3 regions of the Uliginosibacterium sp. H1 genome follow, and region 2 is predicted to be linked to each of the others. Evidence: predicted binding sites of a transcription regulator. Region 2 holds the regulator's gene; each other region holds the start of a gene.
What was found. Region 2 encodes FliA, which starts transcription of late flagellar genes. Its sites were predicted from a motif close to CTAAAGTTNNNNNNNNNNNNGCCGNTA; they were not measured.
Positions count from the first base shown of each region.

Region 1: a site for FliA is predicted at 3,466-3,492, ahead of VVD47_RS18290 (AP2 domain-containing protein). Genes of this name have one in related genera too.
Region 3: a site for FliA is predicted at 5,025-5,051, ahead of flgM (flagellar biosynthesis anti-sigma factor FlgM). Genes of this name have one in related genera too.

Region 1 is NZ_JAYXHR010000003.1:355,998-362,858, reverse strand. It holds gene VVD47_RS18300 (porin) at 1-1, shown strand, start outside; gene VVD47_RS18295 (hypothetical protein) at 10-2,784, shown strand; gene VVD47_RS18290 (AP2 domain-containing protein) at 2,896-3,375, opposite strand; gene VVD47_RS18285 (VCBS repeat-containing protein) at 3,663-4,676, shown strand; gene VVD47_RS18280 (serine/threonine-protein kinase) at 4,867-6,231, opposite strand; gene grpE (nucleotide exchange factor GrpE) at 6,440-6,861, shown strand, end outside.
Region 2 is NZ_JAYXHR010000001.1:421,423-428,283, reverse strand. It holds gene leuA (2-isopropylmalate synthase) at 1-1,116, shown strand, start outside; gene VVD47_RS01960 (class I SAM-dependent methyltransferase) at 1,204-1,938, opposite strand; gene VVD47_RS01955 (flagellar motor protein) at 1,979-2,719, opposite strand; gene VVD47_RS01950 (RNA polymerase sigma factor FliA) at 2,750-3,508, opposite strand; gene VVD47_RS01945 (MinD/ParA family ATP-binding protein) at 3,618-4,406, opposite strand; gene flhF (flagellar biosynthesis protein FlhF) at 4,403-5,965, opposite strand; gene flhA (flagellar biosynthesis protein FlhA) at 5,991-6,861, opposite strand, start outside.
Region 3 is NZ_JAYXHR010000001.1:1,133,256-1,140,116, forward strand. It holds gene flgG (flagellar basal-body rod protein FlgG) at 1-190, opposite strand, end outside; gene flgF (flagellar basal-body rod protein FlgF) at 234-974, opposite strand; gene flgE (flagellar hook protein FlgE) at 1,112-2,344, opposite strand; gene VVD47_RS05215 (flagellar hook assembly protein FlgD) at 2,361-3,032, opposite strand; gene flgC (flagellar basal body rod protein FlgC) at 3,053-3,460, opposite strand; gene flgB (flagellar basal body rod protein FlgB) at 3,472-3,879, opposite strand; gene flgA (flagellar basal body P-ring formation chaperone FlgA) at 4,192-4,899, shown strand; gene flgM (flagellar biosynthesis anti-sigma factor FlgM) at 5,133-5,429, shown strand; gene VVD47_RS05240 (flagella synthesis protein FlgN) at 5,426-5,902, shown strand; gene motD (flagellar motor protein MotD) at 6,075-6,861, opposite strand, start outside.

The DNA of each region.
Region 1 (6,861 bases), on a different contig from region 2:
AGCCAGGCCATGATCCAGACAATCCGCCACGCTCTTGCTTCCGTCCGGCGCCAGGCACGCCTCTTGTTGCTGGCATGCGGTCTGATGCTGTGGCTGGGCATCGGCGCCGGCCAGGCACTGGCGGCCTGCAACCAGGGCGCCTGCGTGTCCGCCGGACCGCGGCTGGCCAGCATCGACTCGACCCGCGGCGCCCTGCTCAACGCCCTGCTCGGCAGCCTGCTCAACAGCTCGGTCAACCTGTCGGCGGCGGACTGGACGGCAGTGGCGCAGACCAACGTGAAGCTGGGCCTCTTCCTGAATGCGCTGCAGGCGCAGACCAGCACCGCCAGCCACACCGCCGCACTGGGCGCCAGCACGACGCTGGCGAAGATACTGACCGCGGGCGCCACCGCCGCCACCGCCGACAACGCCACGGCGGCGGCGGCGCTGAACTCGCTGTCCGGGCAGGTCAATGCGCTGAGCGGCACGATCGCGGTCGGGCAGATGCTCAACGTCAGCCTGCCGACCGGCATGCTGGCCGACACGCGGGTCAACCTGCTGGATCTGGTCACCGGCAACATCCAGCTGCTCAACTACCAGAACATGCTGACCACGCCGGCGCCGATCAACCTGACGGGCACTGCGCTGGGCCTCTCCGGCATCCTCAACAGCGTGGCGCTGTACGCGCAGATCATCGAGCCGCCGGTGATGCGCTGTGGCGCCGCAGGGACGACGTTCCACACGGCCGCGGTGCGCATCAAGCTGAACATCGACCTGGTCGACGTGGCGCTCGACGTGTCATCGCTGATCGGCGTCGGCGGCGTGCTCGGCGCCAGTGCATCGCTCGCGCAGATCCAGCTCTACGTGGAAGTGGCGCGCGCCAACGGCACCATCAACACGCTCAACGCCTTGACCAATGCACTGAGCATCCAGGCCTCGCCCGGCGTCGCAGACATCTACCTCGGGCAGGTGTCCGACGCCGTGTTCGCCAGCGACACACCGCTGACGGCAGGGGTGGTGCAGTTCGCCAACATCGGCGCCCTTTCCGTCACCCTGCCAATCGTGGGAACCGTGAACCTCGCCATCCAGGCGAAGAGCAACGCGCACGGCAATTCATCCAGCACGGCGCTGAACTTCAACGGCCCGTGGCCGCAGACCCAGACGGCCAGTACATCGGCATTCTTCGTCTCCAACCTGCTCAGTTCCCTGCTCACCAACCTGCAGTTGCAACTGTCGCCCACGCTGGCCATCGACGCCTTGCTGCTGGCGCCGCTCAAGCCGATCCTGGTCACCGTGCTCAACGGGCCACTGGGCACCTTGCTGAGCAGCCTGGTCGACCCGCTGCTGGGTCTGCTCGGCGTGCAGCTCGGCCAGATGCAGGTGACGGTCACCGGCGCCAGCTACGCCTGCACCCTGTCCGGCTACGCCTACAACGATGCCAATCACAGCGCGGCCCGCGACGGCGGCGAGGCGGGCTGTGGCCAGCCCCTGTGGGCCAAGCTTGTCCCCGCCGCCTCACCCTCCGGCCCGGCGCTGGAGGCGGTGAGCGTGGATGCCGGCAGCGGGCTCTACAGCTTCGCGACCGTCGTCATGGGCAGCTACAACGTGGTGCTCGACACCAACGCCACGCTGGCAGACGTGACGCCGGGCAACCCGGCCGGCTGGCTGGGCACCGAGGCACCGACCGGCATCCGCGGCGTCACCCTGGGGGCGGCCGACCTGCCGGTCCAGAACTTCGGCCTGTTCAACGGCAGCCGGCTCAGCGGCACGGTGTTCAAGGACAACGGCAGCGGTGGCGGCACCGCCAACAACGGCGTGCGCGAGGCCGGCGAAAGCCTGCTTGCCGGGGTGGCCCTGCGCGCGACCGACAACGCGGGCACGACGACGCATGACAGCAGCACCAGCGATGCCGGCGGCAGCTTCACCCTGTGGATTCCGGCCAGCGCTGGCGCCGGCGTGGTGAAGATCGTGGAGACCAACCTGCCCTCCTACACCTCGGTGGGTGGTTCGGCGGGCAACACGGGCGGCAGCTATGCGATTGCGCAGGACACGCTGAGCTTCACCCACAGCGTGGGCAGCCTGTACAGCGGCGTGCTGTTTGCCGATGTGCCGGCGAACGTCTTCAACGAGGACAACCAGCAGACCATCCTGCCCGGCGCGGTGGCCTCCCACCCGCATGACTTCATCGCGGGTTCCGCCGGCCAGGTGAGCCTGAACCTGACTGGCACGGCAACCCCGGCGGGCAGCTGGACGGGCGTGCTGTTCCGCGACAGCAATTGCAACGCCACGCTGGACGCCGGCGAACCGCAGGTCAGTGCCCCCATCGCGGTGGTGGCCGACCAGCGCCTGTGCTTCATCGTGCGGGCCACGGCGCCGACCAACGCGCCCTACAACGCGCAGTACGCCCAGACCCTGGCCGCCAGCTTCAGCTATGCCAACAGCGCGCTGAGCTGGAGCGGCAGCCGCCAGGACCTGACCTTCGTCGGCAATGCCAGCGACGCCGGACTGGTGCTGATCAAGAGCGTCGACAAGGCCACGGCGCAGCCCGGTGAAACACTGGTGTATGTGATCCGCTACGAGAACCGCAGCTCCGGCGTGCTGGGCAACCTGAAGCTGTACGACGCCACCCCCGCCTACACCGTCTTCGCGGCGGCCAGTTGCGGCACGGTGCCCAGCGGCATCAGCAATTGCCAGGTGACGGCCCAGCCTGCCGTCGGTGCCCGTGGTGCGGTGAACTGGACGCTGACCGGCAGCTTGTCGCCAGGGCTGTTCGGCACCGTGACCTACAGCGTAGTCGTGCAGTAGGCGGCTCCATCATGCTGCCGGCCTGCACGACAGCAGCCCGCGCGAAACGCATGCCCCGAAAACAGGAAAGGGTGGCCGAGGCCACCCTTTCCGGGACATCCATGAAACGCCTCAGGCGTGCGCGCTGCGTCCTGCGGTAGCGCGCGTGCGGCGGGCCGGCTTGCGGCGCACGGCCCCCGGGTCGAACTCGCCATCCAGTTCCTTCAACGCGTCCTTGCGGGCCTTCAGTGCCATCTTGAAGGCGCCGTCCTCACCGTACTTCTTCACGGAGAACTTGACGCGCTTGCGACGGCCATCCGGCAGCGGCCAGGAGGCCACCCAGAACCAGCGTTGCTTGTCCTCGGGCAGGTCACGGGTTTCCGATGCGCAGTAGCGGCACACGCCCACCACGCCGGAACGGTTGTTCTTCTTCACGATGTTCGAGTACTCGCGCATCGAGAAGGGCGGATTCTTGTTGATGATCTCGTCACGGAAGGACTTGGCCGCGACGAACGACTTCTGCTTGCCTCCGTAAACCCCGTCGGAAAAATGCTTCCGGTGAATCACCCCGCGACGCTGAATCGTGACCAGCCACCCGTGGGTGCGGCTCACTTCATTGTCTACTCGGCTGATTCCATAAACACTGCCTCGGCTCACGACAGTCCTCCTGCGACATTAGGTTGAGGGCGGCGATAGAGCAGTTTTCGACCGGAATTCACAAAACTTTAGGCTTCGTACCAAAGGCGGTCGGGCGGCATGCACCTTTCGGCATAGGGGCCACCCCTCATCCGGCCTGCCTTGCAAGGGGCCGTCCCCCCGTCTGGCGCTCAAGCTTCCGGCAATCCGGACGGTATTGCCTGCAAGACCTTGGCTTCCACGAAGGTCAGCAGGAGAAACGCATGAAGATCACCGAATCGGCGCTGCAGACTGCCAGCAGTGCCTTGCAATACCAGCGCCGCCAGCAGCGGGAAGCGCTGGAAATCGAAGTCCGCCTGCCCGAACCGGCAGAACAGGTGCGCCTGTCGGACGCCGCCCTGAGCGCCAGTGGCAGTTCGGCCGTGGGCGCCACCGACGAATCCGGCGAGACCATGGACCCACGCCTGGAGATGCTGATCCGCATCGTCGAGGCACTGACCGGCCGCAAGGTCCGGTTCTACGGCGAATCACCCGAGGAGGCCGGCAAGGCCGTGGAGACCAGCGTCTCCGGCAAGGCAGACGCCCCCGCACCGGCTGAGCGTGCGCGCCCGCCCGCAGCGGAGATCACCGTGCGCTACGACTACCACGAGGTGCGCGAGGAGGCGGAGATCGCCAGCTACAGCGCGCGCGGCCAGGTGACGACGGCCGACGGTCGCCGTATCGACTTCGCGCTCGACCTGGAGATGGCCCGTTACGAACGCGAGGAAAGCAGCATCTCGGTGGAGATCGGCACGCCCCGCAAGAAAGACCCGCTGGTACTGAACCTGACCAGCGACCGGGTGCGCCTGGAAGCCGGCCGTTTCGACTTCGACCTCGACGCCGATGGCGAAACCGACTCCATCGCGCGCCTCGGCAGCGGCAGCGCCTTCCTGGCGCTGGACCGCAACGCCAACGGCCAGGTGGACAACGGCCGCGAACTGTTCGGCGCCCTGAGCGGCGACGGCTTCGCCGACCTGGCAGCGCTGGATGACGATGGCAACGGCTGGATCGACGAGAGCGACGCCGCCTTTACGCAGTTGCGCCTGTGGCGCGCCGGCGAGCAGATGGTGTCACTCGCCGAGGCCGGCGTCGGCGCCATCGCGCTGGACCGCCGCGCCACGCCCTTCACGCTGAAGGACAGCAACGGCGCCATCGCCGGCGAAGTGCGCACCACCGGCGTCTTCCTAAACGAAGACGGCAGCGTGGGCACAGTGCAGCAGATCGATCTGGTGGTGTAGCGGGACAGTGGTGGGTTGCTTCGCGAACCCACCCTACGAAGAAGCCCACAACTCAACACGCTTGAGCTCAGATTGGCGCGAAAATCGTAGCGAGCGGGCCGAGGTTGGAACGAGGAGCGGAGACGTACGAACAGTACGTTGAGCACCGGAGTTCCAAGATCGGTTCGCGCAGTAGATTTGCGCGCAAAGCTCAGGAGTCGAGGAGTTGGAGTTCCATGCCGAACGCGGTGATGTTCGCCGCCCTCGCCGCCGTCGCCCCGCCCTTGGACAAGGCGGTTTCGGTTTGCGCCAGCCGCCGGACCAGTGAGGTCACCAGCCGCTTCTGGAAGTGCTCCGAGCATTCTTCCGAAGCCAGCGCCAGCGCCGCGGGCGAAACTTCCAGGTAACGCACCGGGCTCAGGCTCACCACGGTGGCGTGCTGTTTGTGGTCCACCTGGTCCATGTAGGCCGACTCGCCGAAGGTGTCGCCCGGACCCAGGATGACCACCTGCCGGCCACCGATGGACACCTCGACCTGGCCCTCCAGGATGATGCCGAAGCGCTGGTCGGTACCGCCCTCCTTCACCAGCTGGGTCAGCGGCTCGACGACGCGCCACTGCGAGAAGCGCACCACTTCCCAGATCTCGATGTCCTCGAACTCGGTGAAGAACTGCAGCTTGCGGATCTGGCCGAAGCGCGAGCTGTCGGGCACGCGCTCGTTCTCGTCATAGATCTTGAACTGGACCGAGGTGATGTCCTTGGCGAACTCGGCGCCGTTCTTGTAGCGGGAGTAGAGGTCCTTTTCCAGCGCCTTGCGGATCACCACGTCCATCGCTTCCGGCACGTCCGGGTTCAGCTGCGAGGCCGACGGCGGGTCGGTGTTGATGATCTTGTACACCAGCTGCGCCGGGTTCTTGGCGCGGAACGGCAGGCGCCCGGTCAGCATGTGGAACAGCACCACGCCCAGCGAATACAGGTCGGTCTTCTGGTTGAGCGGGTAGCTCTTGATCTGCTCGGGCGACATGTAGGCCGGCGAGCCCACCCCCATGATGAAGGTGGAGTCCATGTCGCTTTTCTTGTGGACGTTCATCGCGAGGCCGAAGTCCGTGATCTTCACGTTGTCGTTCTCGTCGATCAGGATATTGGCCGGCTTGATGTCGCGGTGGACGATGCCCTGGCGGTAGGCGTGGTCCAGCGCCATGGCCACCTTGAAGACGATGCTGGCGCTGCGATGCACGGGCAGCAGCTTCTCGTAGCTGCAGAAATCCTCCAGCGTCTTGCCGGGGAAATACTCCATGACGATGTAGGACTCTTCCTCGCCGATCACCGCCTCGAAGATCTTGATGATGTTCGGGTGCTCGAGCTTGCGCGCCACCGACTCCTCGGCCCGCAACAGCTTGAGCAGGCGGCGGTTCCACTTGGCTTCGTCCTTGCTGCGGTCGCGGAAGGAGATGTGCTTGAGCGCCACCGGCTCGGGATAGAACGGATTCTCCGCGAGGTAGACGGTTGCGGTCGCGCCGCGGCCGATCTCGCGGATGATCTTGTACTTGCCTATGCGCTCTGGTTGGTCGGGCATGTTCCGCGGAGGGCAAACAATGGGGCGGGAAATATGGCAAACAATGTGTCCAGACGATAACCCATCTTAACGCCCGCTGGCGCGGGTTCCGTAGGGATTGCGCGCCGGTGGACTGACAAACGGCGGGATTTTTGCGTAAAGGCTCTTGAAATACATTGCCACGCCCCCAGTTGACCCCGGATTCCCTTGAAAACCGGAGCCTTTCCCCATGCAGGAAAACCCGTCCACCCAGGAAAACTTGGGCACTGCCACCCCGGACACTGAGGCAAGCAATTCCGCCAGCGCCGCGTCCGCACAGGAGGCCGACACCCTGACAAGCCTGGAAGAGCAGATCCGCGCCCTCGAACAGAAGGCCGCCGAACACCACGACGCCTGGCTGCGCGCCAAGGCCGAAGGCGAGAACATCCGCCGCCGCGCTGCAGAAGACGTCATCAAGGCGCAGAAGTTCGCCATCGAGAAGTTCGCCAACGCCCTGCTGCCGGTGAAGGACAGCCTGGAACAGGCGCTGGCCGTCGAGAACGCCACGCTGGAGTCGCTGCGCGAAGGCGCCGACCTGACGCTGAAGAACGTCGTCAAGGCCTTCGAGCAGAGCGGCGTGGAAGAGATCAACCCGGTGGGCGAGAAGTTCGA
Region 2 (6,861 bases):
ATCGTGGAACACGTCACCGAAGTGTGGGCCCCCACCAAGGATCGCCCGATGATCCTCAACCTGCCGGCCACCGTTGAATCGGCCACGCCGAATGTCTTCGCCGACCAGGTCGAGTGGATGTGCCGCCATCTGTCGCGTCGCGACGCGACCATCGTGTCGGTGCACCCGCACAACGACCGCGGCACCGCGGTGGCCGCTGCCGAGCTGGGCGTGATGGCCGGCGCGGATCGCGTCGAAGGCTGCCTGTTCGGCAATGGCGAGCGCACCGGCAACGTCGACCTCGTGACGCTCGCGCTCAACCTGTACACGCAGGGTGTGGACCCTGGCCTCGATTTCTCGCGCATCAACGACGTTGCGCGCGTGGTCGAGGAATGCACGCAGTTGCCCATCCACCCGCGTCACCCCTACGTCGGGGACCTGGTATTCACGGCCTTCTCCGGCTCCCACCAGGATGCGATCAAGAAAGGCTTCGCCGTCCAGGATCCCGACGGCGTGTGGGCGGTCCCGTATCTGCCCATCGATCCGAGCGACCTCGGCCGTACGTATGACTCGGTGATCCGGGTGAACAGCCAGTCCGGCAAGGGCGGCATCGCCTGGCTGCTGGAAACGGTGTATGGCCTCACCCTGCCGCGCCGCATGCAGGTGGAGTTTTCCGGCGAAGTGCAACGCGAGATGGACGCCACTGGCGCCGAGATGGAGGCGGCGGACCTGTGGAAGCTCTTCGAGCAGACCTACCTCAAGGCCGACCTGCCGATCACCCTGCTCTCCCACCACCTGGATGAATCGCGCGAGCGTCATGTCATCGAGCTGGATGTCATGCAGGACGGTTCGCCCAGGCGTCTTCGCGGTGAAGGCAATGGCCCGCTGGACGCAGCGCTGGCCGCGCTCGGCATCCAGGGCGTCAGCATCCACAGTTTCGAGGAGCACTCGCTGGGCCGCGGTGCGGACGCACGCGCGATCGCCTTCGTGGAGCTGTCCGGCGAACATTTCGCCAGCACGGTCTACGGTGCTGGCGCATCCACCAGCATCGTCGAAGCCTCGTTGCGCGCACTGATCTCGGCGTGCAACCGCGCGACGGTGCGGGCGGCAGCTGCGAAGCAGGCCTTGGTGAAATAACCAGCAAGCAGTGCCACACGGAAAGAGAAACGCCGGGAATTCCCCGGCGTTTCTCTTTCTTTCTGTGCAACCTCGTTGTCCTGGTGCTCAGGCCGTCGGTTTGATCGCCACCAGGTTGATCAGCGTTTCTTCACGCCTAGCCGGCGGCTGGATGCGGAACACCCTTTCGAGAATCCCCAGGTCTTCCCTGCTCCACCACAGGAAGGGATAGGACACGCGCTCGTCCGGCACGTCGAAGCCCGCCTGACGCACCATCGCCAGATATTCCTCCGCGGTCTTCTGCACCTCCATCGGATGACGGAACAGCAGGCGGATCATCCAGGAATGGATGTAGCGCTTCGTCGACTCGGCGAACAACAGCATGCCACCGGGTTTCAGCACGCGGAAGAACTCGCGGATCGCGGCGTCCTGATCGATCAGGTGGTGGAAAGTCTGGTGGCAGAACAACACGTCGACCGAGTCGTCCGGCAGCAGGATGCGCGAGCTGGAGCAACGCACGAACTCTGCGTCGACGCCGGCCGCCGCGACTTCGCGACCCGCGGCCTCGATCATCTCCGGGTCGATGTCCATGCCGATCAGTCGCTTCGGCGCAAAACGCTCGTGCAGCTTGGCCAGCGAACGGCCGTAGCCACAACCGACGTCGGCAACCACACCATAGCTCGGTTTGCGGTCGGGGATCAGGCGTTCCAGATCCTTGAACGCACGTTCCAGCACATGCACCGTCCATGTGGGCGTGCGCAGGAACCACTTGCCAAAGGCTGTTTCGGGAACGTGCGGATCGTTGAAGGCGGCCGCATCCGCCGGGCTGATCGGGGTGTTCATGCCGCGAGGATAGCAAGCCCCGGCATGCGCTGAGGAGCGCTCAGACGATATAGCCCTGTAACCGTGCTTCGATGATGCGCGGATTGTCGCCATGGCCGATGCCGACCAGGCCATCGACCAGCATCTCGCGCTGTGCAACCAGGCTGCCGATCACCGACTGCAGCTTCTTGGCCATCGGCAGGAAGACCAGGTTGGCGGCCCCCACGCCATAGATGGTCGCCACGAACGCGACAGCGATGCCAGCTCCCAGCTTGCTGGGGTCGGAAAGATTCTCCATCACGTGGATGAGGCCCATCACGGCGCCGATGATGCCGATGGTCGGAGAGTAGCCACCCGCCGCTTCCCAGATCTTCGCGGCGGATTTCATTTCCTTTTCCCACGCGCCGATCTCGACTTCCATCACGTCACGCAGACGCTCCGGCTCCACGCCGTCGACCAGCAGTTGCAGGCCTTTCTGCAGGAACGGATCGTTCATCCGGGGAATCTTGTTTTCCAGCGCCAGCAAGCCTTCCTTGCGGGCGGTGGCACTCCAGCTGACGATGTCCGCAATGAGGGTGGCCAGCGGTTGTGCCGGCGGCTTGAAGACCCAGCTCGACATGCGCACGCCGGTACGGAAGGTCTTCCACGGGCTTTGCAGCATGACGGCGCCGGTCGTGCCACCAATGACGATCAGGAATGCCGTCGGCTGGATCAGCGAGCCAAGGTGGCCGCCCTCCAGCAGCATGCCGACCAGGATGGCCAGCACGCCCAGCAACAGACCCGCTATCGAAATGAAATCCACCCGTGCGCTCTCCCCTCGCGGAACGGGCCGTCAGTTCGCGGTGGCCGCCTTGCGGCCACGCTTGTTGCCGTCATTCGGACGGGCATTGGAGATACGCGAGCGCAGGCGCGCAATTGCCTGGCTATGCAACTGGCAGACGCGGGACTCGGAGACGCCGAGCACTTCGCCGATCTCGCGCAGGTTGAGGTCTTCCTCGTAGTACAGGCCCATCACCATCTTCTCCCGCTCCGGCAGGTCTTCGATGGCATTGACCAGTGCGGTGCGCATATCATGGTCTTCCAGCAGGGACAGCGGATCGGCCGCTTCGCCGACGATATGCCGTTCGAGGAAATCGTCCTCTTCCTCATCGCTGAAGTCTTCGAAGTAGACCAGCTGGTAGCCGCGGGCCTCCTGCAGCATCTTCTGGTAATCCGGCAGGTTCATGCCCAGGCTCTCCGCCAGTTCCCGCTCGGTAGGCTGGCGGCCGTGCAGTTGCTCCAGGCTGTGCACCGCGGTTTCGATGCGTCGCATCTCGCGACGCAGGCTGCGCGGCAGCCAGTCGTTCTCGCGCAGGCCGTCGAGCATGGCGCCGCGGATACGCTGCACTGCGTAGGTTTCGAACTGCGCGCCCAGGCCTTCCTCATAGCGGCCGATGGCGTCCAGCAGACCCATCATGCCGTTCTGGATGATGTCCTCGACCTGCACGCTGGCGGGCAGCTTGGCCATCAGATGGTAGGCAATGCGCTTCACCAGTGGCGCATACCGCGTCACCAACTGGTCTTTGTCGAGCGTTCCGGCCGCGTTGTACATGGCGCTCTCTCTCATTTATCAGGTCGACCCGTGCCACAAAGCTTGTGAGTGCCATTGTGGGTCGCCCCTGCATTGCTTGCTGTGCGGAAAAACACCCGGCAAAGCCGTCTTATCGGCTGTTTGCCATCATCCGTCCGCGGTTTGACGCCAAGGCCTGCGGCGTCATCGTCTGTCTCTGCAGACGTTGCGTGAACCCTTCTTGTTCCCCGGAACCCGGCGGCAGTTGCATGGCACCGGCCAGACTGGTCACCGTCTGCACGTCAATGCCTAGCAGGCGCCATGCCACCGAGCGCAGGTTGGCGGTCAGTGCCTGGGTCTCCGGCGTCGGCGCTGCAGAGAGAGCCAGCCCGACGGACAGGCTATCGGCGCAGGCCACACATCTCTTTAGCGCAGCATAAGCTTCGGTATAGGCCCGTGCATTCGGGTCAACCACAAGCAATAGCCGGGGCGCGGCGGCAATCAGTGGCGATACGCCGAGAACATCGTGCGGACGCGCGTGGATCAGCCATTCATCGCAGTCATGCTGAAACTCGGCGAGCAGCGCCTGCGTGCGCTGGCGCAGCACGCGGTCCGCCAGATGCTGCGACAACCGTGCCACCGACAGCACGCTCAGTCCGGGATGGATTGCCACCCGGCAAGATTCGCCGGCAACGTGCCCTTCTGCCGCCTGCAGCAGGTCGAAGCGTGTCGATGCCCCGAGTGCCTCGCACAGGTTGCCGGCAGCCGGGGATTCGTCCAGCACCAGCGTGCGCACGCCTTCGGCGGACCTTGCATGCAGCTGTCGTGCAAGCCATGCAGTTGCCCCGTGGCCACAGGCCAGCGCCCCCAGCACCTCGGGCGGACGATGGTTGAACAGCCTGCGCAGGCCAGCGGCCTGGTCCTCGCTCGCAATCCTCATGCAGCCCCCCGTTGCTGCCGGTCACCCTGACGACGGTTGCGGCTGGCCATCAACATCGCGGCTGCGGCGTCGTCGAGCTTGTAGGGCGAATCGGCCGGGATCTCGCGCAGCGCGCGATGGATCAGGTAGGTGCGGTTGGGCAGGTGCAGATCTTCCGGCACGCGCTGTCCGTTGGCGACGTAGAAGACATCCAGCTCGTGGCGGGCGGCGACGTCGATCACGGGTGCCAGCGACACCGCCTCGTCCACCTTGCTGAGGATGCAGCCGGCCAGGTCCGGCCCTTCGTAGGCGCGCAGGACATCGTCCAGCGTCTCGCCACTGGCCGCAGCGTTCAGCAGCAACAGGCGGCGCACGCAACCGGCGGAGCGCAGCATCGCCGCCTGGTCGTCGACCATCTTGTCCCGCTGACCGACGCCGATGGTGTCGATCAGCACGATGTGCTTGTCGCGCAGGGATTGCAGCGTCTGGCGCAGGTCGGCCGCGTCACGCACGACATGCACCTGCACGCCGAGGATGCGACCGTAGATGCGCAGTTGTTCATGCGCGCCGATCCGGTAGCCGTCGGTGGTGATCAGCGCCAGCTTGTCCGCGCCGTGGCGCATCACGCAGCGCGCGGCCAGCTTGGCGGTGGTGGTGGTCTTGCCCACGCCGGTGGGGCCGACCAGGGCGTACACGCCGCCGCGGTCGATGATGTCGGCATCGTTGGACACGGCGCGCAGGCTGCGGTTGAGCGCCTGGCGGACCGCCTTGCGGGCCTCCGTCACCGGCACTTCGCCGGACAGCTGCTCGGTGATCTGGCGGGTGAGCTCCGGCGAGAAGCCGGCTTCCAGCAGTTCGCCCATCATCTGGGTGCGGGCCGGTGCGGTACGCGAGATCTCGCTCCACGCAAAGCCTGCGAGCTGACGCTCCAGCAGGCCTTTGATGGAGGACAGCTCGTCCATCAGCTGGGCGTTGGTGGCCTCCAGTGCCACGACCCGGGCCTGTTCGCGGGCTTGTTGCACCGGGTTCGGTGCTGACGTCGCAGGCGCCTCGGCGTGCGGCGGGATGGTGCGCAGGCCGGGAATCTGATGCTGTGCCCGCACGCGACGGAAATCCGGCTGCTCTTCTTCACGCTGGCGGGCCGCCTGCAGGCCACGCACCAGCGGGGAGTCACTCACGGCCTCGCCGGCACTGGCGGCGAGACCGCTGCGGAAAGTCTCGCGCTCGGCGTCATTGACCTTCTGCTCACGCGCCAGGCGGGCGATGTGCTGACCGAGCGTCACGGTGAAGTCGTCGCCGGACTCCACGGCAGGTGCCGGTGCCGGTGGCGGCGCGCGGCGTACCTGGGCAGCGGCCTGCGCGGCAGCCTGGGCCGCTGCGGCAGCAGCGTCGGCCTGGTGGCGAGCCTGCTTGACGGTGGCATTGAGCTCGCCCATCGCGTTGGCCGGCATGGCAACGATCTCCACGCCATCGTCCACAGCGCGGTTGGACAGCACGACGGCATCGGCCCCCAGCTCGGCCTTCACGCGGACCAGGGCTTCGCGGGCGGTTTTCGCGACGTAGCGCTTCACATTCACCATGTTTGCTTCTCCTTGACGCTACCCATCAACCACCGATGACTGCCGTGACGCGGATCATCCGCGACTCCGGCACTTCGGCGTGGGCAATCACTTTCATGCTGGGCACGGCACGGCGCAGGAAGCGCGCGAGCAGCCAGCGAAGATTGTTCGGTACCAACAGCACGGCCGGCAGGCCCAGGTCTTCCTGCTTCTGGGCCGCGGCAGCGGCCTCGCGCAGCAGCGTGTCGGCGAGACCCGGCTCGATGGCACCGCCTTCCGGGCCACCGCTCTGCATGGCGTGCTGCAGCACGCGCTCCAGGCCGGGGTCCAGCGCAATGACCTGCATGTCCGCACCACCCGGGAAGAGCTGCTGGACGATGGCACGACCCAGTGCCACGCGGACGCGGGCTGCGAGTTCGAGCGGCTCCTGCGTACGCGGCGCATGCTCGGCCAGGGCTTCGACGATGCTGCGCATGTCGCGGATGTTGATGCCCTCTTCCAGCAGGTGCTGCAGGGTGCGCTGGAGGATGTGCAACGGCAGCGTCTTGGGCACCAGGTCCTCGACGAGCTTCGGCGATTCCTTGGCGATGTGGTCCAGCAGTGCCTGCGCTTCCTGGCGACCCAGCAGGTCGGCGGCGTGCGACAGGATCACGTGGTTCAGGTGGGTGGCCACCACCGTACTGGCGTCCACCACGGTGTAGCCCAGCGCGTGCGCCTGTTCGCGCATGCCGGCATCCACCCACACGGCGGGCAGGCCGAAGGCCGGGTCCTTGGTCGGCGTGCCCGGCAGCTGGCCGACGACGCGGCCCGGGTTGATCGCCATGAACTGGCCGGGGTAGGCCTCGCCGGAACCGATTTCCACGCCCTTCAGCGTGATGCGATAGGCATTCGGCTTCAGCTCCAGGTTGTCGCGGATA
Region 3 (6,861 bases), 710 kb from region 2:
AGGGAATGCGCGTCGTCTCGGACGACTGCGCGCCGGGCTGGCGCATGGTCTGGTACAGCAGGTCCTCGAACACCGCGCGAGCGCGCTTGAAGCCGTTGGTGCTGACGTTGGCCAGGTTGTTCGAGATGACATCCAGCTGGGTCTGCTGGGCGTCGAGCCCGGTACGCGCCACCCACAATGCTCTCATCATGATGTACTGCTCCTTGCTGCCTGGTGCTCAGTGGGGGCCGTCATCAGGCCGCGGAAATGATCTGGGTGGCGGCGCGGTCGTTCTCCTGCGCCGTCGTCAGCATCTTGGTGTGCATGTCGAAATTGCGCGCCAACGAAATCATGGTGACCATCTGCTCCACGATGCTGACGTTGCTGCCTTCCAGGTAGCCCTGCGCCATGCTCACCGTCGGATCGGCCGGCGCCACCTGGTTGTCGGGAAGGCGGAACAGACCGTCGTCGCCACGCTGCAGTTGGTCCAGCGGCGGGTTCACCAGCTTGAAGCGGCCCACCTGTTCGGCGGTGTTGCGCAAGCCGGAATCCGGCGTGGCGGTGATGCTGCCGTCGGGGCCGACGACCAGGCTGTTCTCGGGCGGAATCGTGATCGGACCACCGTCGCCGAGCACCACCGAACCGTCACGGGTGCGCAGCTGTCCCGTCGCATCGAGCGTGAAACTGCCGTCGCGCGTGTAGGCCTCCTGGCCATCCGGTGTGCGTACCGCGAACCAGCCCTGGCCCTGGATGGCCATGTCGAGCGGATTGCCGGTGGGCATCATCGGGCCTGCCTTGAAATCGCTGGCCACGCTCGCATCCACCACGAAGGCACGCGAAGGCAGTGCCTGCGTCTGCACCGGCACGGCGCGCAGCTTGTGCAGCTCGGCGCGGAAGCCGGTGGTCGACACGTTCGCCAGGTTGTGGGCGACGGCGGCCTGCTGGCCCATCGTCGCCTTGGCGCCGGTCATCGCGGTATAGATCAGACGGTCCATGATTTGTCTCGGTGAGGCAATGGCATGAAGCTACTTTGCACCAGCCGCGGTCTTCGCCAGTGCGAAAACAGGGCGGGGAAACTTGCTCATATCCAGCGGGCTGAAAACCATGATCCGTCAGGCCTCGGTCACGCCGCTCAGCGCAGGTTCACCAGCGTCTGCATCAACTGGTCCTGGGTGCGGACCGACTGGGCATTCGCCTGGTAGTTGCGTTGCGCGGTGATCATGTTCACCAGCTCGGCCGTGAGATCCACGTTGGACTCCTCCACCGAGCCCGCCGCCAGCAATCCGAGACTGCCACTGCCCGGCGCACCGATCAGCGGTTGCCCGGACGCAGGCGACTCCGCCCAGAAGTTGCCGCCCAGCGAGATCAGGCCATTGGGGCTCGCGAAGTTGGCCAGCACGACCTGGCCGAGGTTGCGTGCCTGACCGTTGCTGTAGCGGCCCTGGATGGTGCCGTCTTCGGACACGGTGATGCCGGACAGGCGGCCGGATGCGTAGCCGTCCTGGATCTGGCGGTTCACACCGAAGGCGCTGCCGTACTGGGTGCTGCCGTTGAAGTTCAGCTCGATGCCGGCTGCGCCCCCGATCGGCGAAGCAGCGCCGGTGGTGACGGCCAGGCCGGTGATGTTCATCGGCATCGCGGTGGTGAGCTGGCCGGCGGTGTTGAAGCTCAGCGTCGGCGAGGCGCCGACCAGGCTGGTAGCACCACCGTCAAGCTGGGAGTGCATGTCCCATTGACCCGCGCCCACCTTGCGGAAGTACATCGTCATGATGTGCGAGTTGCCGAGGCTGTCGTACAGCGTGAGCGAGGTCGAGGAGTTGTAGGTCGTGGCGTCGGCCGGATCGAACGGCAGGGTCGGCGCCGTCATGCGCGAATCCAGGTTCAGGCCCATGCGCACGTCCGAGCTTTCCTGCGGCAGCAGGTCGGCGGTGTCGATGGTGATGTCGGTCGGCGAGGCCGGCAGGATGTTGCCCTGCGCGTCGGCCGGGTAACCGGTCAGGCGGTAGCCCTGCGCATTGACGATGAAACCGTTCTTGTCCAGGTCGAACTGGCCGTTGCGGGTGTAGGCCACCGTACCGCCGTTGTTCATGCGGTAGAAGCCGTTGCCGTTGATGGCCACGTCCAGCGGGTTGTTGGTGGGGGTGATGTTGCCTTGCGAGAACATCTGGGCCACCGCGCCGATGGAGGTACCGATACCGACCTGGACGCCGGCAGCCGCACCGTTCAGTGCTGCCGCATACACATCCGAGAACTGAGTACCGGACTGCTTGAAACCGACGTTGCTGGCGTTCGACACGTTGTTGCTGATGACGTCGAGTGCCTTGGATGCCGCGTTCAGACCGGAAAGACCCTGTTGGAATGCCATGTTGCTCGCTCCTGAATCAGATAATCATGCGGATGTCGGACAGGCCGATACGGCCCAGCTTGCCCACATCCAGTTGCACAGTGTCGCCGTCGGCCACTACGTTGGTCACCGTCGTCATCTGCAAGGTTTTGGCCGTCACCTTCTCGCCTTTCAGCGTGGCATTGACCGAAATCGTGTAAGTGCCATCGACGGCTTGCGAACCATCGAAGGTCTTGCCGTCCCACACCACGGCGTGAGAACCGGCATCCAGGTCCTTCAAGTCCAGGCTGGCCACTTCGAGACCGTTCTTGTCCTTGATGCTGACGACCACGCTGTCGGCCTCACCACTGAGCTGGATACCGCCGATCGCCATCTTCTCGGCCAGCACCATGTCCTTGCCGTCCAGCATCACCTGGCGGCCCACCAGCGCGGCGGCCTGCAGGGTTTCGCTGGACTTCATGTTGCCCATCATCGAGCCCAGCGTGCTGTTGAGGCGCTCGATGCCATCCACGGTGGAGATCTGCGCGAGCTGCGACGTCGTCTGCGCGTTGTCCATCGGGTTCATCGGGTCCTGGTTCTGCAGCTGCGTGGTCAGCAGCTTGAGGAAGCGCGACTGCGTATCCAGGTCTGCCTTCTCGTTGAGCGCCTTGCTGCGGCTCAGCGAGTTGAGGATGTCCTGCGAACTGGTGGCGCTGTTGACGGTACTCATGGTGGTTCTCCGGGGACTGCTCAGCCTTGGCCGATCGTGAGCGTGCGCTGCATCAGCACACGGGCGGTGTTCATCATCTCGACGTTGGTCTGGTAGGAGCGGGAGGCGGAAATCATGTTCACCATCTCCTCCACCACGTCGACGTTGGGCATCTCCACGTAGCCTTCTTCATTGGCTGCCGGGTTGCTCGGGTCGTAGGTCAGGCGCATCGGCGCCGCGCTTTCCACGACCTGCTGCACGCGCACGCCTTGGGATTGCGGGCCGCCCATCTGCACGGTCTCGAACACCACCTGCTTGGCGCGGTACGGCGTGCCGTCTGCGCTGGTGATGCTGTCGGCATTGGCCATGTTGCTGGCCGTGGTGTTCAGGCGTACCGACTGGGCGTTGAGCGCCGAGCCGGCAATCTGGAAGACGCTGAGCATGCTCATGGCGGCGCCCCTTACTGACCTTGCACCGCCTGCTGCATGGTGCGCAGCAGGCCGTTGATGAAGGTGACGCTGGCTTCGTAGTGCAGTGCGTTCTCGGCGAAGGCGGCGCGCTCGGTGTCCAGATGCACGGTGTTGCCGTCGACGGACGACTGTTGTTCGTTGCGGTACAGGGTGTAGGCCGGCAGCATGCCGTCGCCGCGACCTTCCAGATGGCGGCTCTTGGTGGTCGACAGCGCCAGCGGGCCACCCATGCGGCCGGACACCGCACCGCTGAGCGCGGCCTTGAAGTCCATGTCGCGGGCCTTGTAGTGCGGCGTGTCGGCGTTGGCGATATTGGAGGCCAGAACTTCCTGGCGCTGGGCGCGCAGGTTCAGCGAGTTCTGGTGGAAGCGCATGTTGGCGTCGGTCTGGATGTTCATCTCGTGCTCTCCGTCGGTGTGGCTGCGCGGTTCCATGCTGGTCTGCTCCGGTGGCGGCACCCCTGTGCTCGCTCGGCATCCCTATCGCAGCTTCCGTGCCAGCATCCTAAGCACCTGATTTACCGGGCAAGACGGTAAAAAGACGGCAAAACACCGGGCAAACCGGCAGGGCCGACGAGTGGCGGCCGGCAAGCTTTGCCGCCCTGCCGGCAGCGGCGGCAAACCCGCCTGCGCACAGCCTCCGGAATAGCCGCGATTCGCCGGGCGTACTCGCGCTTTTGATCAGGCGCATCACGTGCTTACATCGCTGCCATGAAGCCCGCTGCCCTCCTGAAACACCTGCCCGGCCTCCTGCTCTGCCTGTCCGTCCTGGTTGGCGCCAGCCCGGCCAGCGCCGCCCCGCAGGACCCTGCAGCCATCCGCGTGGCGGTGGAGGGTTTCCTGCGATCGCAGACAGCCGGGCAGCCCGGCAAGCTCAGCATTTCCGTCAGCACGCCGGCGGCCAGTGCCAGCCGCCCGGCCTGCCAGCAGCTGGAACCCTGGCTGCCGCGTGGTCAGCAGCTCCGCGGGGCGCTGAGCGTGGGGGTGCGCTGCGCGGCGGGTGCCAACTGGTCGCTGTTCGTTGCGGCAGAAGTGAAGTTCAACGGGGACTGGGTGGTGCTGAGCCGGCCGGTTTCGGCCGGGCAGAGCCTCACGGAGGAAGACCTCACCTTGAGCAGCGGCGAACTGTCGGCCCAGCCCGAGGATGTGATCCTGGACCCGAGCCACGCCCTGGGTCACCGCATGCGTCAGGCCCTGCCTGCGGGTGCGACGCTACGTGCCGCCAATCTGCGGCGGGAGGCCGCCGTCCAGGCGGGCCAGACCGTCAGGCTGACCACCCGGGGCAATGGCTTCTCGGTCAGTAACGAAGGTCGCGCCATGAACAATGCCGAACGCGGGCAGAACGTCCGTGTACGTCTGGCAAATGGCCGCATCGTGAGTGGTATCGCGCAGGAAACAGGCGTCGTGGAGGTGCCCTGAGCGCCCACCGGCGCGTCCCAGACCCTTGGGCAGGCTTCACGGACCGCCCGTCAAAACCCCTCAAGCCCTTACTCATCAGGCCGTTAAGAGGCATGTGAGCAACTGCTGCATCGCCGGAAAAGAGGTTAAAGTTCCGTGCGTTTGTGCCGTTAAGCTCGCCAAGGCATCCGGACAAACCCGCACACCCGCGAGAAGATCCGGAGCACTTGTTCCTTGAGTAGAAGGGAAACGCCGTGAAAATCGATAACACACTCAAACCGGTCAGCACGTCTGGCAGCGACAACAAGTCGCGTGTCGGCCGTGAAGCGCCCGCCGAAACGACGAGCAGCGAGTCCAAGGTCGAGCTGTCGTCCCGTCTGGCCCAACTCGACTCCGTGCTGAACAACAGCCCGGTGGTCGACAGCGGCAAGGTGGAAGAGATCAAGCAAGCCATCACCGAGGGCCGCTTCAAGGTCAATCCGGAGAAGGTGGCCGATGGCCTGATCGACAGCGTGCGCCAGATGCTGGCTGCGCAACCACGTACCGCGTGACCGTCAACGACCGCGCCATTCTTCGCCAGCGCCTCATAGCCCTGCTCGACGCGGAGCGCGTGCAGGTGGAGGCGTTCGTCACCTTGCTGGAAGAAGAACGCACGGTCCTTGGCCAACGCGAAGTGGAGCCGCTGTTCGGCATTGCCGAACGCAAGACTGCGTTGGCCCGCACCCTGCAGCAGTTCGCCGACAACCGCGCGGCCCTGCTGGCCCAGGCCGGGCAACAATCCAGCCGCGAGGGCATCGAAGCCCTGCTGGCCAATGCCGCCCATCCTTCCTGGCAGGCCTATCTTGCCCAGGTGAAGCTGGCGCGCGACCTGAATGCCGACAACGGCATCCGCATCACCGAACAGCTGTCGAGCAACCACCAGGCGCTCGCCATGCTGATGTCGCTGTCCGACCGCCCCACCACCTACGGCCCCGACGGCCAGACCTCGACCCGCCCCGGCTCACGCCTGTTCGGCAGCGTCTAACGCGCGCCTCCCCCGCGCAATAGCGCCTCGGGGCTTCTGCGGAACGCCTTGCCATAGACCTGCCCCGTCCGTCCGCGCGACATCGTCGGCCGGGATCTGCAGGAATTGCCTGGGGAAACTCCTCTGTAAAGATCCCGGCGGCCACTCTCGCAGCGGCGCACCGGAACTCCGTTCACTGCCCGCCTATCGGTCGCGCGCCTACTGGCGGTTCGATCTGTACGCCTTCCGGCGTCCCCAGGGCGCCGTCGACGCTGCGTGTCGTCATAGGCGTGGACGGGGTGCTGGCCGGCTCTTCCGCCAGCATCGACTCGACGAGGATGGTCACCCGCCGGTTGCGGGCACGGCCGTCCGCCGTGCCGTTGTCGGCGATCGGACGCTGGTCGCCATAACCCGCCGCGGTCAGCCGCGCGGGGTTCACGCCGCTGTCCACGAACAGGCGCACCACCGACGAGGCACGCACTGCCGAGAGCTCCCAGTTGGAGGGGAACAGGGCATTGCTGATCGGCAGGTTGTCGGTGTGGCCTTCGATGACGATCGGGAACTCTCCGGCAGCCACCACCTCGGCCACCGCCCGCAGCGCGCGTACCGCATCCGGCCCCAGCAAGGCTTCGGCGGGGCGGAACAGCACGCTGGCGTTGATTTCCACCGAGATGCCGCGTGCGCCTTCGCTGACCCGCACCTGTCCACCGCTCACCAAGGGCGCCAGCACGCGGCGGATCTCTTCGGCCATGCTGCGCATGCGCTGCCGGTGCTTCTCCCGGCGGGCCTCTTCCTCCGGATTGGGCGGCGGCTTCGCGACCACCACGGGTACCGGCGAACCAGCGTCGCGCGGCGGCGACACCACGGTTGCGCCCTCGACGTTCACCGTGCTGCGGAAGGCCTGCACCAGCGAATCGGACAGCACGCGGTACTTACCTTCGTTGACCGAACTGATGGCATACATCACGACAAAAAATGCG